DNA from 3 places in the Actimicrobium antarcticum genome. Region 3 is predicted to be linked to each of the others. Evidence: predicted binding sites of a transcription regulator. Region 3 holds the regulator's gene; each other region holds the start of a gene.
The links. The regulator LexA, encoded in region 3, represses DNA repair genes until DNA is damaged. The targets are predictions, from matches to a motif close to ACTGTATNNNNATACAGT.
Positions count from the first base shown of each region.

Region 1: the regulator LexA is predicted to act here: its motif matches at 5,370-5,387, upstream of imuA (translesion DNA synthesis-associated protein ImuA).
Region 2: the regulator LexA is predicted to act here: its motif matches at 1,963-1,980, upstream of recA (recombinase RecA).

Region 1 is NZ_BAAAZE010000012.1:165,150-172,327, reverse strand. It holds gene purL (phosphoribosylformylglycinamidine synthase) at 1-2,433, shown strand, start outside; gene ABD720_RS15080 (hypothetical protein) at 2,605-2,901, opposite strand; gene ABD720_RS15075 (Y-family DNA polymerase) at 3,104-4,561, opposite strand; gene imuA (translesion DNA synthesis-associated protein ImuA) at 4,497-5,315, opposite strand; gene ABD720_RS15065 ((2Fe-2S)-binding protein) at 5,859-6,347, shown strand; gene ABD720_RS15060 (xanthine dehydrogenase family protein molybdopterin-binding subunit) at 6,340-7,178, shown strand, end outside.
Region 2 is NZ_BAAAZE010000008.1:700,957-708,134, reverse strand. It holds gene recX (recombination regulator RecX) at 206-679, opposite strand; gene recA (recombinase RecA) at 774-1,880, opposite strand; gene ABD720_RS11130 (hypothetical protein) at 2,159-3,127, shown strand; gene ABD720_RS11125 (response regulator) at 3,227-3,937, shown strand; gene ABD720_RS11120 (sensor histidine kinase) at 3,939-5,456, shown strand; gene ABD720_RS11115 (DUF4212 domain-containing protein) at 5,456-5,737, shown strand; gene ABD720_RS11110 (sodium:solute symporter family protein) at 5,727-7,178, shown strand, end outside.
Region 3 is NZ_BAAAZE010000001.1:207,350-214,527, forward strand. It holds gene ABD720_RS00910 (inorganic phosphate transporter) at 1-365, opposite strand, end outside; gene ABD720_RS00915 (DUF47 domain-containing protein) at 434-1,060, opposite strand; gene ABD720_RS00920 (replicative DNA helicase) at 1,101-2,540, opposite strand; gene rplI (50S ribosomal protein L9) at 2,705-3,157, opposite strand; gene rpsR (30S ribosomal protein S18) at 3,195-3,485, opposite strand; gene priB (primosomal replication protein N) at 3,472-3,792, opposite strand; gene rpsF (30S ribosomal protein S6) at 3,808-4,176, opposite strand; gene lexA (transcriptional repressor LexA) at 4,397-5,047, shown strand; gene ABD720_RS00950 (RNA methyltransferase) at 5,071-5,835, opposite strand; gene ABD720_RS00955 (inositol monophosphatase family protein) at 5,953-6,750, shown strand; gene ABD720_RS00960 (DEAD/DEAH box helicase) at 6,980-7,178, shown strand, end outside.

The sequences.
Region 1 (7,178 bases), on a different contig from region 3:
CTGTCGAATGCCTTCCCTGAAATCACCAACGATGCCAAACGTGGCGCGATCTTTGACTTGCGCAAAGTGCCGCTGGAAGAAAGCGGCATGGCACCAAAGGAAATCTGGAGTAATGAATCGCAAGAGCGCTACGTGCTGGCGATTGCACCCGACAGCCTGGCGCTGTTCCAGTATTTCTGTGAGCGCGAGCGCTGCCTGTTTGCGGTTGTCGGCACCGCCACCGAAGAGCGCCAGTTGAAAGTGATCGATCCGGCGCATGGCAACAATCCGGTCGACATGCCGATGGATGTCCTGCTCGGCAAGCCGCCAAAAATGCATCGCGATGTGCGCCACGTCGCGCAGACATTCCCGCCTGTCGACCTGACCGGCATCGACCTGATCAATGCCGGCCAGCGCGTGTTGCGCTTGCCGACCGTGGGCGACAAATCTTTCCTGATCACGATTGGTGACCGCACTGTCGGCGCCACCAGCGTGCGCGACCAGATGGTCGGGCCGTGGCAGGTGCCGGTGGCCGATTGCGCTGTGACGGCCATGAGTTTCGAAGGCTATCTCGGTGAAGCGATGTCGATGGGCGAGCGCACGCCGCTGGCCGTGATCAACGCTGCTGCCTCGGGCCGCATGGCGGTCGGCGAAGCCATCACCAACATTGCCGCTGCTGCGATTGGCGACATCTCCGACATCAAACTGTCGGCCAACTGGATGGCCGCTTGCGGTCAACCCGGCCAGGACGCCGCGCTGTTCGATACCGTCAAGGCCATCGGCATGGAACTGTGCCCGGCACTCGGCATCAGCATCCCGGTCGGCAAGGATTCGCTGTCGATGCGCACCACCTGGAAAGACGAGGCAGCCGACAAATCGGTGACCTCGCCGATTTCGCTGATTGTCTCGGCCTTTGCGCCGGTGCAGGATATCCGCCGCTCGCTGACGCCGCAATTGCGTACCGACGTTGGTGACACCGCACTGATCGTGATCGACCTCGGCCGTGGCAAAAACCGCATCGGCGCGTCGGCGCTGGCGCAGGTCTACCAGCAACTCGGCGACAGCACGCCGGATGTCGATAGCGCAGACGACCTGAAGGCGTTTTTCAGCGCAATCCAGCAACTCAATTCGGATCAGCTTCTGCTGGCCTATCACGACCGTTCCGATGGCGGACTGTTTGCCACTCTGTGCGAAATGGCGTTTGCCGGTCGCGCTGGTATCACCGTCAACCTCGATATCCTGGCCATGGAAAGCGAGCACGCCGCCGACTGGGGCGACTCCAAAAACTGGGCCTCGCAAGTCGGCGAGCGGCGCAACGAACTGACCTTGCGCGCCTTGTTCAGCGAAGAACTGGGTGCCGTCATCCAGGTCCGCGCCGAACAAAAATCCGATGCCATGAACGTGCTGCGCAGCTTCAACCTGGGTGCCTGCAGCCACATTATCGGCAAGCTCAATGAGCGTGGCATGATCGAATTTACCCGTGACGCCAAGGTGATCTACCAGCAGCCACGCATCGACCTGCATCATTTCTGGAGTGAGACCAGCTGGCGCATCGCACGCCTGCGCGACAATCCGGAATGTGCCGATGCCGAATATGCGCGCATCCCCGACAAGACCGATCCTGGCATCACGCCGGTCCTGAGCTTCGACCCGCAGGAAGACATCGCGGCACCGTTTATCGCCACCGGCGTACGGCCGAAGGTCGCGATCCTGCGTGAGCAGGGTGTGAACTCGCATATCGAAACCGCCTACGTAATGCACAAGGCCGGCTTCACCGCCGTCGACGTGCATATGAGCGATCTGATCGCCGGTCGTGCGCGGCTGGCCGATTTCAAGGGCGTGATTGCGGTGGGTGGTTTTTCGTATGGCGACGTACTCGGCGCAGGCGAAGGCTGGGCCAAGACCATCCTGTTCAATCCGGCCCTGGCCGAGCAGTTCGCGCTGTTTTTCCAGCGCACCGATACATTTGGTCTGGGTATCTGCAACGGTTGCCAGATGATGAGCAACCTGAAATCCATCATTCCCGGTGCGCAAGCGTGGCCCAAATTCACCCGCAACAAATCGGAACAGTTCGAAGCCCGCTTCGGCATGGTTGAAATCACCGAGTCGCCATCGATTTTCTTCGAAGGCATGGCCGGCACCATGACGCCGATTGCCGTGGCGCATGGCGAAGGCTATGCCGACTTTTCGCTGACCGGTGATATCGATACGGCGCTGGTGGCATTGCGCTATGTCGATAACAAGGGTGAGGTTACGGAAAGCTATCCGTATAACCCGAACGGTTCGCCTGATGGCATTACCTCGGTGACCACGCCGGATGGTCGCTTTACGGTGCTGATGCCGCACGCAGAACGGGTGTTCCGCACGTCGCTGCACTCATGGCATCCGGAACAGTGGGGCGAGGATGCGCCGTGGATGCGGATGTTTCGGAATGCGCGCAAGTGGGTGGGGTGAGCGGGATGGCCGAGCCTGAATGGTTTTCAGGTTTGCGTCCCAATGGTGAATGAAAGCGCTGGCAGCAGCGACCCTTGCCATAACCCGACCCACGTTGGGCTTGCAACCCTGCGGTTACAGGACGAACGCCGGGCTGCAAGCCCAACCTGTCAGACCGCAGCGGAGTCAACCTTATCGCCGCAATAGTTTTTGCTTTACAAATAACACCATAAACAGGATCAGCAGGATGGGCAGCAGGACAGGCATAACGGGAAGAAACAAAACAAATAGCTGGACCATTGTTTTGGTATCGGGGGGGCCGCCATTCGGACGACTCATATCGGCTAGCAACATCAAGCAGCCAAAACTAACCATGCCAATGCCAATCAGGGTGAGCCAGATCGGCAGTCCAAAATAGGCGGTAATCCCCACGACAGTGCCAATCAATGCCAGTAGACCAGCAAGACTCATTACGTAAATATTTTTCAATTACGTTCTCCATACTGGCGAATTCCAACGTCGTTAGTTTCAAATCCCGTTTTGTTGCAGTGTGCAGGGTAATGGCAAATTGACATTCTGGTGACGATTATTTCCAAAAATAAATTAAGTCTCCATGGCAAGCTTGGCTGCTGGTGAATCAATATCAACAAGCCTTCGCCATCAGTGCACCAGCCATGTCCGTGCGTGTACGTCACGCAAAGTACCCATGCAAAAACCACCCGCTACCAGCATCCACCGCCCGCAACCGAAAAATCCACAGCAGCGCGTGGGTTTCATTTTCGGCGATGAAGTAATCGCGTAGCGCCAGGTCGTCATCCCACCAGCCGGCTTCGATCCGCTCGGGGCCGGCCAGCAGCGTCAACGGACTTTGGTAAAACGGTTTGTGCTGGCGTGTGATCAACGGCAACGGCTTGGTCAGCAGCCAGGTCGGGCGAGCTGCAATTGGCTGGGTTGGCAGTGCGTTGATGCGCTCGCGTCGCGCTCCCACCGGCAGCAACCGGAAACTTTTTTCAGGACGGTGATCGGCCATCAGTGATAGCTGATGTACACACTGCGCACCCAACCGGCTTTGCAGACGCTCGACCAGCAGGCCGACGCTTTCTGCCTGCGCCGCTGCCGTAGCGAACAGTTCCTGGTTGGGCGTGGCCAGCGCAACGATCTGGTCAGCCGCCAGCGACAGTTCAATTACCGAATCGACCAGCGCGACTTGCCCCAGACGTTCACGCAGCAACAGCGTCAGGTGATCCGGATCACGGCTGGCAACGGCCAGCTGAATACGTACCGGCGTACTGCGATGATCGCGCTGACGGGTCGGTTCGTGATGCAGCCACAACGTGATGCTGTTGATTGCCGACTGGTGGGCATTGAGCCAGCCGGTCAGTTGCAGCAGCAAGCGGCGCGCTGCAAATAGCAGCGCTTCGGTATGGGACACCGGCGCGGGCAATTCCAGTCGCACATCGAAGGTGGCGGGTGCAGTGAACCAGGCATGCGCTTCGGCTTCGTCGCCATAGGCACGGTCGACTTCACGCAGCAGGTCGTTGCCAAAACGCCGGGCGATGCCGGCGCGTGGCATCCGCCGCAGTTGTCCGAGCGTGTGGCAACCGATGCCATACAGCGACTCCAGATGCTTGCGCGCGCTCTCGATCACGTTCAGCGGAATCGGTGCCAGCATCTCGACCAGCGTCTTGTCGCACCAGTCGCCGGCACTGCGCGCCAGCAGCCAGGCCGCACCAGCCGTCGGCGCACAGGCCAGTTGCGCCTGCAATCCCAGATCAACGATGCCGCTGGCAAGCTGCCCGGACAGCTTCTCAAAGCCATCAAACAGTCGCAGGCTGGCATCGATGTCGAGCAACAACCCGGCCGGTTGCACCACCACTTGTGGCGTGAAATGCAAGGCCCACAACGCCGCTTCCTGTAGCGCCGCACTTTCCTGTGCTGGTGCGCGCGGCAGTGCCAGCAGCTGCGCATTCATGCTCCAGGCATTGGCCTCCGACATGCCCGGCGCAATGCCGGAGCCAGTCGCTATGTGATTGCACCAGACCACCCGCTTGCGCTCGACCACCACGACCGGCGCGGTCGCGGCGTCAGGCCGGCAGCGCAGTACGGTATCGAGCGGCAGTTGCGGAAAATGGAGTGCGATCCACAGCATGGGTAGGGGCGACCGGTAAGTGAGTGATTTGGGTGACTTGGGTAACTTGGGAAATCCGGATGCGTTCGGCGAATGGTTGATCCAGCACCGCAGGCACCGACAGCGGCAGGATCACGGGCTGGCTCTGTACCGGGCCGCGCCGCTTGATGACTTCGACAGACAGCTGGCCGGATGGCGCCGGTCGACACACCATGCGCAGCGGCGCTGGCGAGGATTCATGCTGGGCATTGACCGGCCGCAAAACAAACGTCAGCCCCTCGCAACCACCGGCAGCCAGTTGCAAACGACGCAGATGGTCGGCGCGGCATTGCGGCAGCCAGCACAGCAGGGCGCCGAAGCTGGCACTTTTCAGGGTTTGTTCGATGGCCCAGATACGGTCGGCCGGCTTTTCTGCCTCGACCAGCAGGATATGGGTCAGGTCGATGCCCAGTTCGGCTAGCGCAGCAGCGAATGGAATATGTGGTGGCGCCATCAGGATCACGGTTTTTTTGGCCTGAGTCAGTTCGGCGATCACCGGCGCCAGCAAGCGCAATTCACCAATGCCCGGCTGCGACAGCAATAACTCGATCAGCACCGACGCCGGCCAACCCCCGTTCGGCAATTCACGGTCCAGCGCCCGAAAGCCGGAAGGCGTCGTCACCGCCCGGTGCGACCCCATCTGATTGCCGCGCCAGACCGTATCGGGCATCTGCGCGAGCAGGGCAGCAGTAGCAGCAGCGGGTGGCGTGGTGAAGCGGGTTGGCAAGGCGAGCATGGGAATCTCCGTAAATAAATGTGAACAGGTCTGCCGTTCTGGTGTTTTATAAACACTGTATGGATGAACAGTATAGATGACGAGGGGTATGTCGCGTCAAGGCGTTTTTCACATTGATTTCTGCAGAGGGAGTGGTTGGGTTTGGCGGAGGAATGCGGGGGTGGTGGCACGTATATAGCGGCAACCACATTGACCTTAGATTTCTACCAGTCGACCAGCTACAGTTTTAGAACTGCATTAAACCAATACGACGACTCACCGGCAATCTACGACCAGACCAGTCAGGTACCTGACATAGCACTACTGTTGGTTTTCATGAAAAAAATTTCCTCTGTCATACTCCTGTGCCCGGCAGTTGTACAAATCCTCCCTGAACTGCCGACAGGTTGAGGTCGCAGAATGAAAGACGTTTTCCTGGCATCGTTTGGCGCCCTCAATTGAACCAGCCGTCCGCCAGATTTCGGCACTGACAACCGGGTGCAGCAAGCCAGTATTGTTGCCACTCGCATGAACATTTCCCTACCTAGTTGAACCGAGGTTTACATGAAAAAATTTACGATTAACGGCCGTCCAGTCGCCCTGGATGTCGACGCCGTGACTACCCTGCTGTGGGTAATTCGCGATGAAGTAGGCCTTACCGGCACCAAGTTTGGCTGTGGTATCGGCATGTGCGGTGCCTGCACCGTCCACGTCGATGGCCGTGCAGTTCGCTCGTGCATCACGCCTGTCGGTAGCGTCGAAGGTGCTGCCGTGACCACCATCGAGGGCCTCGGCCAGAATGGTCCGCATGCGCTGCAAAAAGCGTGGGTCGCCGCTCAGGTACCACAGTGTGGTTATTGCCAGTCCGGGCAGATCATGCAGGCAGCAACACTGCTCAAGGATCACCCGCAACCAACCGACGCCAACATCGATACGTTCATGAGTGGCAACCTGTGCCGCTGCATGGCGTATGTCCGCATCCGCAGCGCCATCAAGCAAGCTGCTGCTGAAATCAATGGCGTGCCGTCAAAAGGAGTGCAACCAAATGCATAAGCTCGCAAGATTGGCCAATGCCGACCAGGCGCCGACATCCTTGTCGCGGCGCGGTTTTGTCATCAGCGCGCTGGGAGCCGGTTTTTCGCTGGCGTTTCTGCCGTTTGACCAGAGCATCGCCGCATCAGTTGCCGGTACGAGCAAGCCAGCGTTCGATCCAAGCATCTGGTTCCAGATCGATCGCGACGGCACTGTCACCGTCAACATCGCCAAGTCGGAAATGGGCCAGCATGTGGGTACTGCGCTGGCACGCATTCTGGCCGAAGAACTGGAAGCTGACTGGGCCAGCGTCAAGATCAACTATGTCGACACCGATCCGAAATGGGGTCTCATGGTTACCGGCGGCAGCTGGTCGGTATGGCAGAGCTACCAGCCACTGGCGCGCGCCGGTGCCGCCGGGCGCATCGCGCTGGTGGCCGAAGGTGCACGCCTGATGGGCGTGCCTGTCGAATCCTGTATCGCACGCAGTGGTAACGTCACATCGGGTAGCCGTACCATCAGCTACGCCAATATTGTCGAACGCGGCAACATCGCGCAGGCATTCACACCAGAACAATTGAAGGCCATCGTCCTCAAAAAACCGGCAGACCGGCGTCTGATCGGGCACGACGTGCAGGCGATGGACGTGAAGGCAAAGACCGACGGCAGTGCAATGTACGGTATCGATGCCAAGGTCGACGGCATGGTCTATGCACGTGCGCTGTTGCCACCAACACGCTACGGTTGCTCGGTAAAATCCATCAAGGACGATGCAGCGCGCAAGGTCAAGGGTTACATCAAGACTATTGCCCTGAATGATCCCTCCGGCAGCGTGCCGGGTTGGGTCGTAGT
Region 2 (7,178 bases), on a different contig from region 3:
GACCTGTACTTGGGACCTGTAGTTGATACCCGTCCCCGATGGCGGGCACTCGAATCGTCCATTGGCGGCCAAGCCGCACATCCCGAGATTGCGACAAGAACGGCACCGCCAGCGGCTTGTAGAAGACACCCGTAGCCAGCGATTTACTAGAAAACAGTCGAATGGACGATCGGCGTGAGCGTACAACTACAGCCAAACAACTAGCTCATTCCTCGTCCGCCATAAAATCATCCTCATCGCCACGCAACCGCATTGCCGCCTGAATCGCCCGATGCGAAAAGCCGCGTTGCTGCAAAAATCGCATTTGCTTGCCGCGCTCGGCAGCGCTTGTCGGTGGCTCTCCGAATTTCCGGAGCCAGACCTCCCGCGCCCGCGCCACTTCATCAGTCTGCAATCTGCCTTTCAGGACACTCAGTTCCTCGCCCTGAATGCCGTGGCTTTGCAGTTCGGAGACGATCCGGTTATTACCGAAGCGCGCCGCACGACGGTGAATCAACGATTCCGAAAAACGCGCTTGCGACAGGAATTTGGCGTTCTCCAGCCAGTCAAGCAAGGCGTCGAGGTCCTCGCCTTCCTGCACATGACGTTGCAACTTGCGCGACAGCTCCAGCCGGCTATGTTCACGCATCGACAAATAGCGCAGCGCCCTCGCCTTCAGACTGACTTGCGGCCGGGCCATCAGCGGTGCGCGGCGGGCATGAATTTGTCGGGATGCTGTGCGGTGCGCACATCAGCACACCGGCACACTCCCCGACAAGCGCAAGCCGCGCCGATCATTCTGCCGCGACGTCCTTGCTGTCGGCAGCGGCCTTATCGGCTGCTGCTTTCTTTTTGGCGGCAGGCTCGGCGGCCTTGATGGCACCCAGTTCCGGCACACCCAGCGAGACACGGACCTTGTTTTCGATCTCGCGGGCGAGTTCCGGACGCTCTTTCAGGAAAGTGCGTGCGTTGTCCTTGCCCTGGCCGATGCGTTCGCCGTTGTAGCTGTACCAGGCACCCGCTTTTTCGACGATCTTGGCCTCTGCGCCGAGATCGAGGATTTCACCTTCGCGGGAGACGCCTTCGCCATACAGAATGTCGAAATGCGCTTCGCGAAATGGCGGTGCGATCTTGTTCTTGACGACCTTGACCTTGGTTTCATTGCCGATGACTTCATCGCCGGACTTGATCGAGCCGGTGCGGCGGATATCCAGGCGTACCGAGGCATAGAACTTCAATGCATTGCCGCCCGTAGTGGTCTCGGGGTTACCGAACATGACACCGATCTTCATCCGGATCTGGTTGATGAAGATGACCAGTGTGTTGGTGCGATTGATCGACCCAGTCAGTTTGCGCAGTGCTTGCGACATCAGTCGTGCCTGCAAACCAGGCAACGAATCGCCCATGTCGCCTTCGATTTCAGCGCGTGGCGTCAGGGCGGCGACCGAGTCGATGACGATCAGGTCAACGGCACCCGAACGCACCAGTGCATCGGTAATTTCGAGCGCCTGCTCGCCGGTATCGGGCTGCGAAATCAGCAGGTCCGACAGGTTGATGCCAAGTTTTTGGGCGTAGCCCACATCGAGCGCATGTTCGGCATCGATAAAGGCGCAGGTGCCGCCGAGCTTTTGCATCTCGGCGATGGTTTGCAACGTCAGGGTGGTCTTGCCGGAGGATTCCGGACCGTAAATTTCGACCACACGGCCGCGTGGCAGGCCACCGACACCAAGGGCGATGTCGAGACCGAGCGAGCCGGTCGATACGACCTGGACTTCTTCGACCACGGCGCCATCGGCCATACGCATGACCGAACCTTTGCCGAACTGTTTTTCGATCTGGGCCAGCGCTGCCGCTAGCGCCTTGCTCTTGTCTGAACCGGGTAAGGCTTTTTTGTCGTCCATGAATCTTCTTTCAACGGTAGGGATGCCAGCGATCTGGCATCGTTACATCAATCACAAGCCATCATATTCAATCACAGCTCGCACTGTATAAAAAAACAGTGGTTTATGCAAGCAGGGTTTTTTGTGCCAGATCAAACTTCTGGCCCGGGCGTCAACGTGACCAACTGGCAATCCGGGATCATCCCACGATGCGGCCGCGCAGGTCGCAGGATACATGACGAAATATTTGTCTGCGCATCCGGTGGTAACCTTCGCACTTGCGTCGATTCGATGACGCAATGACTTATTGCCACCAAGAGACTCCACCGAATTCACGCCGCTACTTGCCCTACGAAACCACATCCTCATTGCGCCAGCCCCGCCGGCGGTCTACCGACCGGATGACTCCGGTCGAGCCACCGCGTTCCCGGCCGGTCACAATTTCGGTCGCTGCCGTCGTGACCCTGCTGCTGCATGGCCTGGTGCTCTGGCTTATCCTGCATCACACGAGCGACTTTCCGCAGCCGTTGGATGGCAAGCGTGATACCGAAACCACGTTGATGATGATTCCGAACGTACCGGATGCCGCGGCACAGCCGAAGCGCGCACGCGGCGTCGAAGTACCGGCCAGGCCAACGGTCGTTCCGCGCAAGCCAAAACCGCAAAAGCAGGCGCCGGTACGCGCCAGTCGACCGCGGCCAGTTCCCGACACGCCAAGCCTGCCGGCACTCGCCCGCACCGTTCCGCCGCCCGAGCCCGCAACCCCACCCGTCGATGACTTCTCCAGCCGACTGGCCGCGAAGCAGCAACAGCGTGCGGAAGCCGAATCACAGGAACGCGCAACCCAGGCTGCACGCGGCACGCCCGAGCAACAGGATAACGAGCGCGGCAAGCAGGCGGCGCTGGCCAATATCGCCTCCAGTCTGAAGTCCGCTGGCATCGAGAAGGAAAGCGGCGGCGGCCTGTTCCAGTTACAAAGTGTCGGTGCACACAACGCCGAATTCCTGTTCCGCGGCTGGAAGAAAGACGCCGGCCGCAACTGGAGCCAGATGCTCAACGTCGAACAAGGTAGCGAGCTCGATATCCGGATCGCCGTGGTCAAGAAGATGATCGAGATCATTCGCCAGCATACCCAGGAGGATTTCTCGTGGGATTCACGCCGGCTAGGCAAAAAAATTATGTTGAGCGCCCGTCCGGAAGAGTCCGCCGGTCTGCAGCAATTTTTGCTACGGGAGTTCTTTCCCGACTACAGCCCGCCGCGCCGATGAACGATCCGGTGAATTTGTCATCTCTGGCAAAACCATCATTTCTTGCCCGAATCCAGCGAACGCAATAAACTCTGCGCATTCCTCCCTGGGCCAAATACCATGCGTATCCTGCTTGCCGAAGACGACAGCGTACTGGCCGATGGATTGACGCGTTCGCTGCGCCAGTCCGGCTATGCCACCGATTGCGTGCATAACGGCGTGGAGGCCGATCTGGCGCTGTCGACACAGGACTTCGACCTGCTGATCCTCGACCTCGGCCTGCCACGGATGTCGGGCCTGGAAGTGCTGCGCAAGCTGCGCGCCCGCAATTCCCACCTGCCCGTGCTGATCCTGACCGCCGCCGATTCAATCGAGCAGCGCGTCAAGGGACTCGACCTCGGTGCTGATGATTACATGGCCAAGCCATTTGCCCTGTCCGAACTCGAAGCGCGCGTGCGCGCCCTGACCCGGCGCGGTGTTGGCGGCGGACCGACCGTGGTGCGGCACGGGCCGCTGTCCTACGATCAGGTTGGCCGCATCGCGTATCTGAACGAACAGATGCTGGATCTGTCGGCACGCGAACTCGGCTTGCTGGAAGTGCTGCTGCAGCGTACCGGCCGGCTGGTCTCGAAAGAGCAGCTGGTCGACCATCTGTGCGAATGGGGTGAGGAAGTCAGCAACAACGCGATCGAAGTCTACGTCCACCGCTTGCGCAAGAAGATCGAAAGCGGCGGCGTCAGGATTGCCACCGTGCGCGGGCTCGGTTACTGCCTCGAAAAATTTCCCGACGTGACGGCATTGCCCGTGCCTCCAGCGCCAGCGGCGACCTGACGTGCCGCTACGGAACACGCCGAACACCCTGCCAGCGGATACGCCCGACAACATCGCAGAACCGATCCAGCGTTCCCTGTTCGGCGAAATTCTGGACTGGATGCTGGTGCCGTTGCTGCTGCTCTGGCCAATGAGCATTGCCATCACCTACCTGGTCGCAAAATCGATCGCCAACCAGCCGTTCGACCGCGCGCTCGATGACAGCGTTACCGTGCTGTCGCAACAGGTGCGAGAAGTCGACGGCAAGGTGGTGGCACTGTTGCCCGGCACGGCACGCGACATCCTGCGCGCTGACGATGTCGACAACGTGTACTACCAGGTGCTCGGCCCGCGCGGCGAATTTGTCGACGGCGACCGCGACATGCCGGCGCTGGTGGATGAAGAAAAACCGGCCACCAGCTCGGTACAGTTCCGCAACGACCGACTGCACGGCACCGAAGTGCGGATCGCCTATGTGCTGGTCGATCTGCGCGCTCCGGAACAGGCCAGCGACGCCTCGCGGGAGCCACGACTCGCGCTGGTGCAGGTCGGCGAGACTCTGGACAAGCGGGCACAACTGGCCAATGAAATCATCAAAGGCGTGATCCTGCCGCAGTTCATCATCCTGCCGGTCGCACTGGCGCTGGTCTGGTTTGCGTTGGCACGCGGACTGGCACCGCTGGCCGAGTTGCAGCAACGCATACGGGCACGCCGGCCAGACGACCTCAGTCCGATCGCCTCCGGCCAGGTGCCGGAAGAAATTTCGCCGCTGGTGCGCTCGCTCAACGACATGCTGGAACGCCTGTCGCAAACCATCCAGCTGCAAAAGCGCTTCATTGCCGATGCCGCGCACCAGATGAAAACGCCGCTGGCCGGCATGCGCATGCAATCGGAACTGGCGCTGCGCCAGACCTCACAGACAGAAATCCATCGCTCGCTGGAACAGCTCTCGAAAAGCTCCGAATCGGCCACCCGCCTGATCAACCAGCTGCTGGCGCTGGCGCATGCAGAGAACCAGACCCCGCAAGCCAAAGCATTCGTCCCGATCGAGCTGTGCGAACTGGCCCGCAATGTCGTGCAGGACTGGGTACAGACCGCCTTCACGCGACACATCGATATCGGTTTCGAGCAGCCCGGACATCCCGTCATGACCAGTGGCAATCCGATGATGCTGCGCGAATTGCTGGGCAATCTGATCGACAACGCGCTGCGCTACACCCCGCCGCACGGTAGCGTGACCATCCGCGTGCGCATCGATGAGGACCGCGAGCATGCCATGCTGGAAATCGAAGACACAGGACCCGGTATTGCGGCCACCGAGCGCAACCATGTCTTCGAGCGCTTTTATCGCATCCTTGGCAGCAATGCCGAAGGCAGTGGGCTGGGACTGGCGATCGTGCGTGAAATTGCATTGCAACACGATGCCGAAGTCGACATTTTCAACAATCCGCACAGCCACGATCCGAAGGTGCCGGGCAGCCTGTTCCGTGTCACGTTGCCGATGTCGCAGCTGCATGCCTTCATCGAGGACATCGGCTGATGCGTGAATTCCTGCACGGTGCACCACTCAAGCCTGCCGCGCATTGGCGCATGACCCGCCGCCTGACATTGCAGTTGCTGGCAGGCTGGTTCGGCATCACCTTCACGATCATTTATTTCGCGCGCCAGCTGGATGGCTACGCGCTGTTCGGTTGGCCGTTGTCGTTTTATCTGGCGGCGCAGGGCGCTACCGTACTGTATGTCGTGATCATCGCTGGTTATGCCTGGCGCATGGCGGCGCTGGACCGTCGCTTTGTCGAGGAAAACAGCGATGGCGAGTAATGCCTTTTCGGCCCGACTGAAGCGCTATTACGCCTGGTTTGCGCTGGGTTTCGTGCTGTTCCTGATCACGCTGGCGCTGCTCGAAAAAGAAGGCATGCCGCGTCTGTGGATCGGCTACCTGTTCCTGTTCGCGACCATCGTGATGTACGCCGGCATCGGCGTCATGAGCCGCACTTCCGACGTCACCGAATACTACGTGGCCGGGCGGCGCGTGCCCGCCATGTTCAATGGCATGGCAACGGCCGCCGACTGGATGTCGGCTGCCAGTTTCCTGAGCCTGGCCGGTGGCCTGTATTTGCAGGGTTTCGACGGGCTGGCCTACATCATGGGATGGACTGGTGGCTTCGTCCTCGTGGCGCTGCTGGTGGCGCCGTATCTGCGCAAGTTCGGTCAATACACGATTCCCGATTACCTGGCGGCGCGCTACGGCGGGCGCTACGGAAACGATATGGTGCGCACGCTGGCGGTGATGGCCACCGTGATTGTGTCGTTCACGTATGTGGTCGCGCAAATCTACGGCGTCGGCCTGATCACGTCGCGTTTTACGGGCGTGGACTTCTCGGTCGGGATATTCCTCGGGCTGGCCAGCATCCTGGTCTGTTCCTTCCTCGGCGGCATGCGCGCGATCACCTGGACCCAGGTGGCGCAGTACCTGATCATGTTGATCGCCTACATGATTCCGGTGGTGTGGATGTCGGTCAAGCACACCAGTGTGCCGGTACCGCAGATTTCCTATGGCACGGCGCTATCGACGCTCGGTGAACGCGAAAAGGTGCTCAGTGCCGATCCCGGCGAGAAGCAGGTACGCGATGTGTTCGTGCAGCGCGCAGCCGATCTCGATGTACGCTTGCGCGCACTGCCCGGCTCCTGGGAAGATGGCCGGGTCGATGCGCAGCGCCGCGTCGAGCAACTCAAACGCGAGAACGCCTCGCTGATCGATATCAAGACCGCAGCACGAGCGCTTGCGGCGTATCCGAAGGATGCCAGCGAAGCCCAGCGCAAATGGACCGAGGCACGCACCAATTACCTGGCGCGCGCCGCGCCGCTGGTGCCGCATGCAAAGCCCTTTCCGGGCACCGATGCTGCCGCTTCCGACATCAAGCGCAACAACTTCCTTGCGCTGGTGCTGTGCCTGATGATGGGTACTGCGGCCCTGCCGCATGTGCTGGTGCGGTACTACACCACGCCGTCGGTCATCGAAACGCGCAAATCGGTGTTCTGGACGCTGTTTTTCATCATGCTGCTGTACATCACGATTCCGGCGCTGGCGGTGCTTGTGAAGGTGGATATTTACACCTCGCTGGTCGGCTCCGAATACTCGCACCTGCCGGGCTGGGTCTCTTACTGGACCAATCTCGACAAAGCCAATCCACTGGTCAGCATCGTCGACATCAATCACGACGGTATCGTGCAGCTGGCTGAAATCGTTCTGGATGGCGAC
Region 3 (7,178 bases):
ACCGCTGCTCCGACCAGTCCACCGATCAGCGCGTGGGACGACGACGACGGAATACCGTAATACCAGGTGATGAAATTCCAGGCAATTGCCCCCATCAACGCACCGAACACGACGTAGTGATCGATCACCGCAGGATCGATGGTGCCCTTTCCTATCGTCGTGGCGACCTTCAGCTGGAACACGAGGATGGCGACAAAATTGAAGGTGGCCGCCATCGCTACCGCCTGCTGGGGTTTCAATACGCCGGTCGACACGACCGTTGCGATGGCATTCGCAGCATCATGAAAACCATTCATGAAATCGAAAACGAGTGCCAGGGCAATCAGGAATGCGAGGGTATAAATACTGATCTGAAGGGTATGCATGAAGTCTTTTCTGAACGCGACGAATTGACGAATGGACGAAGTGCTGGCTACACGAGCACTGGCGCAGGTCAGGCGTTTTCGACAATGATGCCTTCGATGATATTGGCAACGTCCTCGCAGCGATCAGTGACCGTTTCCAGTATTTCGTATATCGCTTTCAGCTTGATCAGGTTGCGCACATCCGGCTCATCCCGAAACAGCTTCGACATCGCCGCACGCATGACGTGGTCAGCATCGGACTCAAGGCGATCAATCTCGGTACACAAGGTCAGGATCTCGCGCGAATTGTCCATGTTATGCAGCAGTCCGACCGCCGCCTGGACTTTTTCGGCGCACATCAGGCACAGCTCGGCCAGACGTTTGGCTTCCGGCGTGATGGCCTTGATGTCGTACAGCGAAATCGTTTGTGCAGCGTCTTCTAGCAGATCGAGAATGTCATCCATGCGCACAATCAGCTTGTGAATATCGTCGCGATCGAGCGGCGTGATGAAGGTCTTGTGCAACATCTCGATCGTGTTGTGAGTAACCTTGTCGGCTTCCTTTTCGATCCCCTCGATGGCATGCACGCGCATTTCGAGGTCGTCGAAGTTGGTCATCAATGCGACCATTTCCTTCGCACCCTTGACGCATAAATCGGCATGCTGGTTGAACAATTCGAAAAATTTTCCCTCTGTGGGCATCAGTCGTCCGAACATGGTGTCTCTCTCAATTTTCTTGGGGGGGTAAAGAAGGGTTTTAGTCGCCGCCGTACAGGGGCGCGTTACCCGTATAGTTATCGAACTTGGTGTATTGCCCCATGAAGGTCAGGCGGATGCTGCCGATGGGTCCGTTACGCTGTTTGCCGATAATGATTTCGGCAGTGCCCTTATCGGGAGAATCGGGGTTGTAGACTTCGTCGCGGTAGATGAACAGGATCACGTCGGCATCCTGCTCGATTGCGCCCGATTCGCGCAAGTCGGACATCACCGGACGCTTGTTGGGACGTTGTTCGAGCGAGCGATTGAGCTGCGACAAGGCGATCACCGGACAATTCAATTCCTTGGCCAGCCCTTTCAGATTCCGAGAAATTTCGGAAATTTCGGTCGCGCGATTTTCGCCGGCGCCGTTTCCAGACATCAGTTGCAAGTAGTCGATGATGATCAGGCCGAGCTTGCCGCACTGGCGCGACAGACGCCGGGAGCGGGCCCGCAATTCGATCGAATTGAGCGCCGGCGTTTCATCGATATACAGCTGGGCATCGTTCATTTTCTGGATCGCATGGGTCAGGCGTGGCCAGTCTTCGTCGGCCAGCTTGCCGGTGCGCAGCCGATGTTGATCCAGCCGCCCGACCGAACCCAGCATCCGCATGGCCAGCTGGGTACCACCCATCTCCATGGAAAACACCGCGACCGGCAAACCCGTATCGATCGCGACGTTCTCGCCGATGTTGATCGAGAACGCGGTCTTTCCCATCGATGGCCGTCCGGCCACGATGATCAGGTCGCCGGGTTGCAGGCCGGACGTCATCTTGTCGAGATCGGCAAAACCGGTGGGCACTCCGGTGATGTCGCTTTGATTGTCGCGGTTGTAGAGTTCATCGATCCGTTCGACGACTTGCGTCAGCAGTGGCTGGATTTCCTGAAAACCCTGGGCGCCACGCGAGCCCTCTTCCGCGATTGCAAAGATCTTCGATTCGGCTTCATCAAGCATCTGCTTGACTTCCTTGCCCTGCGGATTGAATGCCTGGCCCGAGATTTCATCGGCCACGGTAATCAGTTTGCGCAGCACGCCACGGTCACGCACGATTTCGGCATAGCGCCGGATATTTGCGGCCGACGGCGTGTTCTGGGCCAGTGCATTCAGGTAGGACAGACCACCGACCTCCTCGCCTTTGCCGGTGCTGGTCAGGGACTCGAACACCGTGATCACGTCGGCTGGTTTGGAGCCGTTAATCAATTTGACGATGTGCTGGAAAATCAGGCGATGGTCGTAGCGATAGAAGTCATCCTGGTGGACGAAATCGGCAATACGATCCCAGGCGGCGTTATCGAGCAGCAAACCGCCAAGGACGGATTGCTCGGCTTCGATCGAATGCGGGGGCACGCGCAGCGCATCTACCTGATCGTCCGGGCGCGAGTCGGAGCGGGAATCGAAGCGGGAGTCAGAGCGTGAATCGGGTCGGTCGCGTTTGTTCATGGCGCGAATTATACCTGCTGAACCCGACTGATTTGGGCTGCATCACAGCAATTTTAGTATCGCAACAATGCGTTTTTCATGCATCGCCCGCACACAGGACAAGGTCGCGCCGGACGTAAAAAAGCCGGACGAATCCGGCTTTTTCAGAACAGGCAGGCTAAGACTTAAGCGTGCTGACCCAGTACGGCAACAGTGACTTCAACAACCACGTCGGTATGCAGGGCAACCGATACGGGATGATCACCAGTCGTCTTCAACGGACCTTGTGGCAAGCGGACTTGCGCTTTCTCAACCGCGAAGCCTTGCTTGCTCAATGCGTCAGCGATATCGGCATTGGTGACTGAACCGAACAGGCGGCCGTCGACGCCTGATTTCTGCGTGATCTGAACGGTCATGCCGGCCAGCTTCTCGCCTTGCGCCTGGCAAGCAACCAGCTTCTCTTCAGCGATCTTTTCCAGTTCTGCGCGCTTGACTTCGAACTCGGCAACAGCGCTGGTCGTAGCACGACGTGCCATGCGTTGCGGGATCAGGAAGTTACGTGCGTAACCGTCCTTGACCTTGACGACTTCGCCAAGATTGCCAAGGTTAATGACTTTTTCTAACAAAATGATTTGCATGTTTTTCTCCGAATTGAGTAATTGAAGTTGACGTCAATTACGCGTGGTGCAGATCGGTGTACGGCAGCAGCGCGAGGAAACGAGCGCGCTTGATTGCCGTGTCGACCTGGCGTTGATAGTGAGCGCGGGTACCGGTCAGGCGGGCTGGCATGATCTTGCCGTTTTCCTGAACGAAATCCTTCAGCGTATCGACGTCTTTGTAGTCGACTTGTTCAACGTGTGCTGCGGTGAAGCGGCAGAACTTCTTGCGCTTGAACAATGGATTCTGTTGCTTGCGTTTTTCTTTGAGCTTGAGCTTGTTCTTGTCGAATTTTTTACCGAATGCCATTTGAGGCTCCTGTATCTAGGGTGGGTTCGAAATCAATGATGTGAAACACGAGACTTCTGCTATTGCGGTTCTTGCGTGCCAGGAAACCGGTGAACTGAAACGCCTGACCCAATTGGGCCTGATTGAATCGACCTGAAATTTCACCTGCTGCTATGGCAGAAATTTCAAACTCGACCAGCCGTTCGACGCGTGCTTCGGTTTGTTGCGACGTGTGCTGCAATTTCGCGGACACGATCGGGATGCCTGCCGGTGTGTAGCGCATGATTTCACGCTCGGCAATGCTGCCAACAAACTGAAGCTGATTCACTCTTCCTGGTAACAATTACGCTGCAGGTGCCTCGGAACGATGGCTCTTGGCCGCATCTTCCTTTTGCACTGCCTTCATCATTGGCGAAGGCGTGGTTTCCGCTTTCTTCAACTTGACGGTCAGGTGACGCAGGACTGCATCATTGAATTTGAAACCGGTTTCGATTTCGACGAGGGTCTCGTTGTCGCATTCGATGTTCATGCAAACATAGTGTGCCTTGGCGAGCTTCTGGATCAGGTAAGCCATCTGACGACGACCCCAATCTTCCACACGGTGGACAACACCGCTATGGGCCGCAACGATGGCCTTGTAGCGTTCGATCATCGCGGGCACTTGCTCGCTTTGATCCGGATGGACGATAAATACTATTTCATAATGACGCATGCAATCTCCTGTTGGACGGATTGAAAAAATCGCCCACCTCGGCGTCAAGACGAGTGTGGGAAGAGGAAAGTCGGCAAGAGTAACCGCAAACCTGACAAAACTCAACGTCTACAGACACTTATCGCCGAAAAGACCTGGTTTTCATTGATAAATCTCCTTGCGTTCGAGGTCGCACTGTATAAAACTACAGGCTGTTCACCTAAACAGCAAAGCCACCTCCATGATCAAGCTCACCGCGCGCCAGGAACAAATCCTTGGTCTCATCAAGGATGCAATCGACAACACGGGCTTTCCGCCGACAAGGGCCGAAATCGCCAAAGAACTGGGCTTTCGTTCCGCCAATGCGGCCGAAGAGCATTTGCAGGCTCTGGCCCGCAAAGGTGCCATCGAAATTTCACCCGGCACGTCACGCGGCATTCGGCTGCTGAAGAACGATACCGAACGCGCGCCACGCCAGTTGGTCTTGCCGCACCCTGCCCTGCTCCAGCTCAGCCTGCCGCTGATCGGTCGGGTCGCTGCCGGCTCCCCTATCCTCGCGCAGGAGCACGTCGAAGCCACCTACCAGGTAGACCCGGCCCTGTTCTCGGCAAAGCCCGACTACTTACTGAAGGTGCGTGGGATGTCGATGCGCGACGCTGGCATTTTTGATGGCGACCTGATTGCCGTCAAAAAATCCGACAGCGCGCGCAATGGCCAGATCGTGGTTGCGCGACTGGGTGACGATGTCACCGTCAAGCGGTATCGCAAAACCGATACGATGATCGAACTGCTTCCCGAAAACCCCGACTTCCAACCTATTCGGGTGGACCCGGAGCGCGATGAATTTTCGCTGGAAGGACTGGCGGTGGGATTGCTGCGATCGTGGAACTGATTTGACAGTCGATCACGACCACATCATTTTTTAACCGGCAGCGAGGACAAAATCTTTTTGGCGATGCCGCGCAGGATATTGACCTCCTCGACTTCCAGACCAGTCCGTGAAAACATCCGCTTCAACCGCGGCATCAGTTTTTTCGGGCTGTCCGGATTCAGGAAATCAATTGCCACCAGCGCTTCTTCCAGATGCTGGTACATCCCGTCGACCTGGATCAAACTTGCCGCATCACCGTGAAAGCCGACCGGGCTATCGATGTGGCCATCGCCCAAAGCGGCCACCCGGCATTCGTAAGCCAGCACCTGCACGGCCTGTCCCAGATTCAGTGATGAATACGCCGGATTGGCGGGGATGTTAATCAGCACATTGCACTTTTCGACGATCTCATTGGGCAGGCCGAAGCGTTCGTTACCAAACACAAGAGCAGCTTTCAAGCTCACGTTGCCGGCCAGTTCGGCAGCCAGTTCGCGCGGTGCCGTTACGGGCGGCGAGAACTCCCGCAATCTGGCGCTGACCGCTGCCGCAAAATTGCAATCCATCAGCGCTTCCTCGATCGAGCCAACGATCCGGGCACCGGACAATACATCCTGCGCGCCACTGGCAAAGGCAACCGCTTCCTCCTGGCTGGCAGCATCCGGAAACCGTGGATTGACCAGCACCAGATCGGAAAATCCCATGGTTTTCATGGCACGCGCCGCGGCGCCAATATTGCCTGGTCGGCTGGTTTCCACCAGCACGAATCGCAGGCGGGTAAAAAGAGACGTGTCGAATTGGTCTGGGTTCATTTAAAATGGCGCCATTGCGCGGCACGTTGGAGGATTAAACGATGTCGCATCGCTCATTAATTTCAATTTAGGTGGCCCGTCCGATTGCGACGGCGCCGCCATTTTAACGGAACCGCTATGAATCCCATGCTCAACACAGCGATCAAGGCTGCGCGTCGCGCCGCCGCGATCATCAACCGTGCTTCATTCGACATCGACAAGGTCAAGTATGTCGAGAAGTCACCGAATGACTTCGTGACCGATGTCGACCAGGCTGCCGAGCAGGCGATCATAGAGATTCTGACCAACGCCTATCCGACCCATGCCATCCTCGCCGAAGAATCCGGCGCATCGGAGAACCTGCACGACGACAACGAGAATGTCTGGATCATCGATCCGCTCGATGGCACCACGAACTTCATCCACGGCTTTCCGCAGTACTGCGTGTCGATCGCATTGCAGCAGCGCGGCATCATCACCCAGGCCGTCATTTACGACCCGACCCGCAACGACTTGTTTACCGCATCGAAAGGTGCTGGCGCGTTCCTCAACGACAAGCGTTTGCGCGTCACCAAACGTGATCGCATGCAAGACTCGCTGATCGGCACCGGCTTCCCGTTCCGTAACATGCAAGGCCTGGAAGAATATATCGACATGTTCCGGATCATGACGCAAAAATGCGCCGGCCTGCGTCGTCCGGGCGCTGCCGCACTGGATCTGGCGTATGTCGCTGCTGGTCGTCTGGATGGCTTTTTTGAAAAAGGCCTGAAGCCGTGGGACATGGCTGCAGGATCGCTGATGGTGACCGAAGCGGGCGGCATCGTCGGCACGTTTGCCGGCGAATCGGACTATCTGTACAAGGACGAAGTCATTGCGGGCACCCCAAAAATCTTTGCCCAGATGGTCGCCGCGCTGTCACCGTTCGCAAAGAAGTAAGTCTTCAGGGGCACGTGGTCGTGCCCTTCCCACGCTCGCCATCCGGATGTGCAATCCGGGGCGCGCCACGCCGGTTTATCCCTTCCCTGCAAGCAAGCGCTGCTATACTTCGCCTACGCGGCAAATCGTCCAGTCACCTTGCCGCTGTCTACTGACCTCAGCATCCTAATCCGTTTGCCTGCGACTGGCGCCCATCATGGCGACAGGCCAATATTTCTATAAAGTCCCTATGTCATTTGCTCAACTCGGCTTGTCTGCCGATATCGTGCGCGCCGTCACCGAACACGGCTACACCGTCCCTACCCCGATTCAGGCACAGGCGATTCCTGCCGTCCTGCTGGGTGGCGATTTGCTGGCGGGTGCACAGACCGGTACAGGAAAAACCGCCGGCTTCACGCTGCCGATCCTGCATCGCCTGTCCACCGGCG